DNA from 2 places in the Caldisericum sp. genome. Region 2 is predicted to be linked to the other one. Evidence: riboswitches for the same ligand, from Rfam matches in the RefSeq annotation. Region 2 holds a riboswitch; the other holds the start of a gene.
The links. Region 2 has a riboswitch for molybdenum cofactor ahead of ACP5SP_RS07700 (extracellular solute-binding protein). Riboswitches for the same ligand answer to the same signal wherever they lie in the genome.
Positions count from the first base shown of each region.

Region 1: another riboswitch for molybdenum cofactor. It lies ahead of ACP5SP_RS07190 (aldehyde ferredoxin oxidoreductase family protein); the one in region 2 lies ahead of ACP5SP_RS07700 (extracellular solute-binding protein).

Region 1 is NZ_JBMFSR010000052.1:524-6,422, reverse strand. It holds gene ACP5SP_RS07200 (hypothetical protein) at 1-805, opposite strand, end outside; gene ACP5SP_RS07195 (cation diffusion facilitator family transporter) at 919-1,785, shown strand; molybdenum cofactor riboswitch at 1,842-1,952, shown strand; gene ACP5SP_RS07190 (aldehyde ferredoxin oxidoreductase family protein) at 1,988-3,796, shown strand; gene ACP5SP_RS07185 (tungsten cofactor oxidoreductase radical SAM maturase) at 3,855-4,952, shown strand; gene nadE (NAD(+) synthase) at 5,052-5,899, shown strand, end outside.
Region 2 is NZ_JBMFSR010000076.1:128-2,988, forward strand. It holds gene ACP5SP_RS07700 (extracellular solute-binding protein) at 357-1,727, opposite strand; molybdenum cofactor riboswitch at 1,719-1,838, opposite strand; gene ACP5SP_RS07705 (hypothetical protein) at 1,835-1,975, opposite strand.

The sequences.
Region 1 (5,899 bases), on a different contig from region 2:
TGTATGAGCCCTTGTTTGCCTCATCATCAATTTGTATTGGTCCAAGAATTATTTGTGAATTTTCCTCGGGAAATTTTGAATTTTCAGTTTTTATAAGGGCAAAATGTCTTATTTTAAATGTTGTTACATCATCTCCTGAATAGAAGACTGTCTCAAAACTATAAGGATATTTAGGAGTGTTTGGTTCTGGGTACATAATGAAACTTACTTCACCTATATTTCCAAGTGCTTTAGGTGCATTTAAATCGAAAACCAATTCAACTTCTTCACCTCTTTTTACCTTGTTTGGTATAGCAATCTTTATGTTTTTAAATAGTTCTGGGTTTGTTTCAACATAGTTTGCAATAAGAGAGTCGGTTTCAAAAGACTTTGAGAGTTTATATCCGTCGTTTCTTTTAATGAGGTAAAAAATCATAAATGTATCTTTCTCTCTTTCAAGAACTCCAAGTTCAGCGCTTTTTTGAGTTGGCTTTAGGTGTATCTGTGTTACAATTTCGACTTCATCAGGACTATTCCCTAAGTTAACAGGTTCGCTGATGCTTTCTAAATTCACCACGACAAATTTGTCTTTAATCTTTGAATTTGTAAGTTGTTCTATTAAGCTTATTCCAGGCCAAACAATTGCAAGCTTTGAATCAACAAGAGTAAGAGTTTTTTCATAATTTGCATCGTTTATTAAATTTATGTAGGCTTTAACTACACTTTTTGCGTTGAATTTGTCGAATTTCTCCTCATTTGATACACTTTTTCCACAAGAGGCAAATAGTACTAAAGCTATTATTAATAGGATTAATATCTTTTTCATCTTCCACCTCCAACTACATTATATTGCAAAAAAACCTTTACAAAAAATTTTTCAAAAAGTCTTTTATATCATATAATAGGTTAGTTTCTATATTTGAGGTTTTTAGGTGAAAAATGGATGAACGAACTCACTCTGGATTGACTGCTGTAAAAATTGCAATGGCAGTTAATACCTTTCTTGCCATATTGAAAGTTCTTTTGGGTGTTATTGCAAATTCCATTGCACTTATTGGAGATGGACTTGATACAACAGTCGATGTTGTAAAGAACATTATCGTATACAAAGGTACACAAATTGCTTCACGCCCGCCGGATTTTGATCATCCCTATGGACATGGTAGGGCAGAGACTATTTCATCAAGTATAATTGGCATTTCTGTTGTCCTCGCAGGTGCATTCGTCATATATGAGGCAATTGCTCGCTTTGGTAAAACTGAGGCACTTGATATCCTTATGATGATCGGTGCTACGATTAGCATCGTAGGGAAAATATTTTTGTCTGCATATATGAACATTGTTGGAAAAAGAATTTCAAACCAGGCACTTATTGCAAATGCAAAAGATTATTTTGGCGATATTCTTTCATCCATCTCGGTTCTTCTTGGAGGAATTCTTATAAGATTTACAGGTAAAAGTTATTTTGATAGCATTGCATCGTTTTTCGTTGCGATAATAATCATTTATATGGGTTACGATATTTTGAAACCTGTCATTTCAGAGATAATGGAAGAAACTGACGAAAGTATTGCTGATGAAGTTCAGAAAATTATTTCCAGTTTTGATAGCGTTTGCAATCCACATCAAATTAGAGTAAGAAAATTTGGGTCTTACTATGTTATTGACCTTCACCTTGAATTTCCAAAAGATATGAGCGTAGGTGATGCACATTCAATTGCAACTGAAATAGAAGAAACTATCAAAAAGAACATAAAGAACATATCGGAAGTAATCATTAATATTGAGCCGTGTAGCAAACTTTAAAAATTTGAAACAATCTACAAGTTTTGCTCTTGACAAAAATTAAAATTGTTTAATAATTATGTAAAAGGCTTCGACCTTGGGTGTCCCTCTGGGATGACAAGGCGATAGGGTTTGAAGAGCAATCTTCAAGCCTGCCTTCTTTGCAAAGAAGCCCAAATTGGGCTTCTTATTTTTTTTAAAAAAATTTTAAAGGAGGTGCTTTATGTTAGGTGGCTACATGGGTAAGATTTTAAGGGTTAACCTCTCAACAAAGGAGGTTAAGGTAGAACCAATTAACGAAGAACTTGCAAGGAAATTCATCGGTGCAAGAGGCTATGCTGCAAAGATTATCTTTGATGAAGTCCCAAGAAATGCAGATCCACTTGGTCCGGAAAATAAATTGATTTTTGCAACAGGTCCTCTTACTCTTACTACAGCACCAACAGGTGGTCGTTACGATGTTGTAACCAAATCACCATTGAATAATGTAATTGCAGCATCAAACTCTGGGGGATTTTTTGGTCCTGAATTAAAGAAAGCTGGTTTTGATATGCTCATTGTTGAGGGAAAATCCGATAAACCTGTTTACCTTTGGATTAATGACGGAAAAGTTGAAATTAGAGATGCGTCTCACCTTTGGGGGAAGGATACCTATGAGACAACAGATATGCTCCTTGAAGAGGTTTCCGATAAAACTGCAAAGGTTGCATGCATTGGCCCTGCAGGGGAAAAACTTTCGATGCAAGCATGCATAATTAACGACAAGGCAAGGGCTGCAGGAAGAACTGGTGTTGGTGCAGTTATGGGATCTAAGATGCTAAAGGCAGTTGTTGCAAAAGGAACTGGAAGAGCCCCTATTGCAGATAACGAGGCATTTAAAGAGGCATTGCGAGTTGCTATGGATAAAATTAAAACAAATGGTGTAACTTCGCAAGGGCTTCCAACATATGGAACAATGGTTTTAAACCATATTATTGATGAGCATGGATTGTATCCTACAAACAACTTCCAAAAAGGTACATTTGAATATGTTGATGAAGTTTCTGGAGAAAAACTCAAAGAAACATATCTTATAAGAAATAAGGCTTGTTTTGCATGTCCAATAGGTTGTGGTCGTGTTGTAAAGATTCCTGAAATCGAAGAAGAAGTGGAAGGTCCAGAATATGAAACAAGCTGGGCATTCAGTGCTGATTGTGGCGTAAGCGACCTTAAAGCAGTTATTACTGCAAACCATCTATGTAATAAACTTGGGCTTGATACAATTGCAACAGGTGCAACAATTGCAGCTCTTATGGAACTTTATGAGAAAGGGTATGTGCCAAAAGATCATATTGGCGAACTTCCAGAACCAAAGTTTGGAAATGCAGAAGCTATCGTTGAATATACAAAGGCAATTGGTTTAAGAAAAGGAATCGGAGATAAACTTGCAAAAGGTTCTTATGATTTTGCAACAGAGTATGGACATCCAGAACTTTCAATGAGTGTAAGGAAACAGGAACTCCCAGCATACGATCCAAGGGGTGCACAGGGGCATGCACTTGAATATGCAACGTCCAACCGTGGCGGATGCCATGTGAGAGGATATATGATTTCGCCCGAAATTTTAGGATTACCGGAGAAACTCGACCCATTTGCAACCGAAGGAAAGGCACAATGGGTTAAGATTTTCCAGGATCTTACGGCAGTAATTGATTCTGAAGGCTTATGCCTCTTTACATCATTTGCATTAGGATTACCTGAATATACAGCAATACTTAAGGCGGCAACAGGTTTTGACTATACAGAAGATGAGGTTATTAAAGCAGGTGAAAGGATATGGAATCTTGAAAGATTGTGGAATATAGATGTTGGTGTTGGACCTGAAGAAGATAAACTTCCTGAAAGATTCCTCAAAGAACCACTTCCTGAAGGTGCTGCGAAGGGACAGGTTGTTAAACTCCATATAACTCTTCCTGATTATTACAGAGTAAGAGGCTGGAGCGAAAAAGGAATTCCAACTGAAGAAAAGTTAAAAGAACTTGCTTTGAAATAGTCATTATAATCTTTATATGGGGGGTAAGCCCCCCAATTTTTTATATTAAGGAGAAATTATGGGACTACTTGAACTTAAATTTCAAGGATACACAGTTCAAATACCGGACGGGAGAGATATAAAGAAGGCTTATGTTGAAATAACTACTTTTTGTAATTTAAACTGTAAGATGTGTTTTAGAAGATTTTGGAAGGATAAAATTTTGGAAATGTCCCTATCAGATTATTTTAGAGTTCTTGATAACTTTAAGGATTTTCCACAACTTGAAACAGTATATCTTGGAGGAATTGGTGAACCTCTCGTGCATCCTGAAATTGTTGAAATTATTAAAGAGACCAAGAAAAGAGGTTATCATGTAGAGTTTGGTACAAACGGAACCCTTCTGAATAAATATGCAAAGGAACTTATAAATCTTGGTGTTGATAAAATTACAGTTTCAATTGATGCACCAGAAAAGGAAATATATATGGATATTCGAGGAACAGATTTTAATAGAGTTGAGGATAATGTCATGTACCTTCAATCCTTAAAAAAGGAACTTAAAAGGTCTAATCCAGAGATTTGGCTTGAAGTAGTTTTAATGAAAAGCAACATAAATATCGTAGAGAATCTTTTACCTCTTGCAGATAAATTAGGGATTACAACAATTCTTATGTCAAACCTTATGCCATTTTCAAAGGAACTTTCCAAAGAAATAATATATGATGGATCTTTTGATGATACTATTTTTATTGATAGGCTCAATACAAAAATAGGAAAATACAGACTTAGGATTATTTTTCCAAGATTTAAATTGCTAACCGAAAGAAAGTGCCAGTTTATTGAAAACAACTCAACCGTTATAGGTGTTGATATGGGTGTTTATCCATGTTATAGACTTCTTCACTCATATACAGAATATATCTACGGAAGAGAAAAATTTGTTAACAAATATTCTTTTGGATCGCTTAATGAAAAGAGCCTTTTTGAAATATGGAATTCCGATGAATACAAGAGATTTAGGTTTAATGTGAAGAATGCGCTTTTCCCTTCATGTACTGATTGTCCGCTTGAAAATGTATGCGATTTCTGTCTTACAAGCGATTCGGATTGCTATAATAATACGCCATCTTGTGCAGACTGTCTTTGGTATAGAGGTATCGTTCAATGTCCATAAACTGACTTTAAGTGGTAAAATAATACTTAGAGGTGATTAACAACGGGTATTAGAGATTGCCTTAGATTAAAAGATCCTGAAGAAGTTACAAATACAATAGTGAAATTCATAATGAAACAAGTTGAAAAACTCAATGCAAATGGTGTAATTTTCGGGCTTTCTGGAGGTATTGATTCTTCTCTTGTTGCATTTTTGCTTAGAAGGGCACTTCCAAACGACAAAATCCTTGCACTTTTTATGGGTGAGCGTGATACTCACCCACAGAGTTTAAAACATGCACGCATAGTTTCCGACGCCCTTCATATAGAACTAAAAGAAATAAATATAACTGGAATTCTTAAGGCTATAGGTGTTTATTCTCTTGAGCCACCTCCTTTGTTTATTCCACGCAAATTTCAAGAACGTTACACTATAAATAAATATTTACAAAATCAGGATGAAAAAGAAACCACCTTTTTGAAATCCCTCAAAGGTGGAGCGGGAAATATTGAGATAATGAAAGGTAATGCGTATTTACACACAAAGCACCGAATAAGAGCAGTACTGTTGTACTTTTATGGAGAACAAATGAACTACATTGTTGCAGGATGTTGCAACAAAACAGAAAAACTCACAGGATATTTTGTGAAATATGGAGATTCGGCATCAGACTTTGACCCTATTGCAGACTTATACAAAACTCAGGTAAGAGAGTTGTCGGAATTTTTGGGCGTGCCAAAAGAAATTATTGAAAAACCACCTTCGCCTGACCTTGCACCTGGTTTAACCGATGAGTTTGCACTACAAATGCCATACGAAAAGATTGATATGATACTCTATGCACTTGAGCACAATCTTGAAAGCGAACTCAAAAATGAAAATATAACTGAGAAAGAAATCGAATATATCAAGACTCTCAGGGAATTATCATCTCACATGAGGGAACTTCCACCATACCCAAAGATTGA
Region 2 (2,861 bases):
AATTTCGCAAAGAAGACATCTTTTTGTACAATATCTTTAGCTATTTTTATTTTGCCTTTAATAAAGTAGCCTCCATCGGATATTAGCACAACTGAGTTTCCTTCCTATGAGTCTATTCCCCCCAAATGTTCTTAAAAAACCTGTTTTACAGTGTCTTTAGTAATTTTGATGTTAGATGAAAAAGTCCTCGAAAAAGCTACACTGAAAGAGAATTCAACGAAAGAGAAAAGGATTACCAAAATTAATACAATTTTTAATCAGTTTCATAAAAAACCCCCTCTTTTTTAACTTTATTATTCCCCCTGCAATTTATTGCAGGGGGAAATCAAGAGTAGGTGAAGTAATTATTGAAAATTTTATTTCATAATCCCCATTCTTACAGGTGCAGGTAATTTATAAATATCTGGATATGCTTTGAATGGAACAAAAGGTTGCCCTGATTTCTCAAAAACACTTTTACCGTATTTAAGTAAATATAGTACAAATCTTTGTGCAAACTCTTTTTCTGGTGCATTGTTTGGAATCGTAAGTCCATATAGAATTGGCGCACCTTTTACAACTGTACCATCCTTTAGTGTTAAAGATGCTTTTTCATACCAGTCCGTAAGATCAGGATTTCCGAGATTGAGTTCGTCTGGAAAAGAGATATATTTTAGATTATTTTGCACGGCAACTGACTCATATTCAAAGGCATAGTCAAGCTCATTTGCTTGAAGTAAAGCAACGAGCTCAACTGATTTTGGACGGATATTTTTCGGTTTAGTTGCATTTAAAAGGCTTTGGTAGAGTTGGGGCTTTTTATAATACTGCTCTGCAAGTTGGAACATAAGAAGTGTCCTATAACCACAAGGATCTGAGTTTGGTTCTGCATATCCAAAATCAACATCTTTTCTTAATAGTATTTCATGCCAATTATTTGAATTTATTTCATTTGCATATTTGCTCTTATCGGTATAGCACAATACAAGTTTGTTTGTGGCAAAAACGATGTACCAATCGGTGTACTTTGGTATAAGATACTGTGGAATAAGGAAAAAATCGGCAAGTGCAACAACATCATATTCTTTTTTTAGTTCAGTTATCTGTTTTACTGCATCAACGCTTCCTGCTGAAAAATCCTCAAAAGTAATATCTACATTTAGTTTTGCATAATAATTCTTGAAATTGTTTTCAAGAGTTCTTAAAGGTTGTGTTAGGCTTCCTGCATGAATTACCTTTAATATCAAAGATTTTTTATTTGCAAGTGGTTTCTGTTGGTAAATAATCTTGATCGTCCTATTTGAGGGATTCCATTCCACATTTGCACCAATTGATTCCGAAATAAATCTCACTGGCACAAGCGTTCTTCCTGATTGTTTTTCAATAAAGGGAGCAACATCAAGAGGTAATTCTTTTCCGTCAACAATTGCAACCTTTGATCCAATCTTTAGGATAATTGTATGCAAATCGAAAACAAGAGTAATAGTTTTGTCATTTGGATTGTAATCTACATAGCCGCCGAAAGCTTCGGATACAAATCTTAAAGGAACAAGAGTTCTTCCATTTTGAATAATAGGTTTACTCTCAAGAGGAACCGGTTTAAAATTCAAAGAAGCAACATTTTTTCCAATTGAAAGCTCAACAACACCGCTTGAATCACCAAGAGCAACTTTGCTACCAAATGAAAAGTTAAAACTGACAGTTAGAAGGAAAACTAACAACAGCAAAACATTTGTTACTTTTTTCATCTCTTACCTCCTTTGCAAAATGGCAGGCATAACAGTTTCCCATTATACCCTATCGCCAAAGCACCATGAGGTTTCCCTCTTAGGTATCTTTGGTCGGAGTTATCTCATTATAACAATTTTTGTATAATCTCAAAATATCCAAGGAGATTGTTGTTTTCGTCTCTTACTGCAACCATATATTCTTTTACTTTTTCATTTTCACACATAAGTATTGTGTTTTTGCCCTTCACAAGCTCGTTAAATTCCATAAAGGATGATTTTCTTCAAATTTTCATTGTGGCAGTTAAAAATGGATTTTCCAATAAGATCTGTTGCAAATCTATCCCTGTCTTTCAACACCTTATCTTTATCCTGTAAATTTCTCCTAAGCCCTTAAGAAACTTTTTTCAGATTTATCAATCCCATTATGAATGCCTGTAGCATTAATTCTTATTGTTATTTTTTGGCATTAATTCTCTTAGCTATAATGTTTCTTTTTCAAAATAAACTCTAAAATAGACAAGGTTTATTTGGTTTCTTTATAAAAGTGGAGATGATGAAAACTTTTATAAAAGAATAAAACAACTCAAGGGAATTTTTACATTTCTTCTTTGCATTTATTATTCAAATGAACCTTTTGTAAATATTAACTTAAGCGATGACCAAAATTTTTCACATATTTTCTTTAGATTTTCTTTAGGTAAAAGTTAAATTTTTATGAGGGTCATGCGAAAAAATCCTCAAATTGAGACGAAAAAGGTAACTGATAAAACTACCAAACCCGCTCTGAAAAGAGTTACTTGTATTGATGAGAAAGGAAAAAATCGTAAATTGTGCAAAATTTTTGTATAAATGCAAAAATTAGTAAAACAATACCACACTTTGTAAATTTTAAAAATTCCTCGAAAATTCTCAAAATTTTACGGAACTTTTTTGTGTGTTTCCATATCTAATATATGAGAAAAAAATTGAGGAATCTTTTGAGAACTTTTTTATGAGGTTGTGAGTCTTAATCCTTTGTAATCCACGATCCTTATCAGTGGATTCTATATATGAAGAAAAGAATTTTTTGATTAAAGTGAAAAATTCTTACTAAAAGGTATTGACAAGAGAGAGATGATAAAATATAGTTGAAGAGGAGCGGAATCTCCCTCG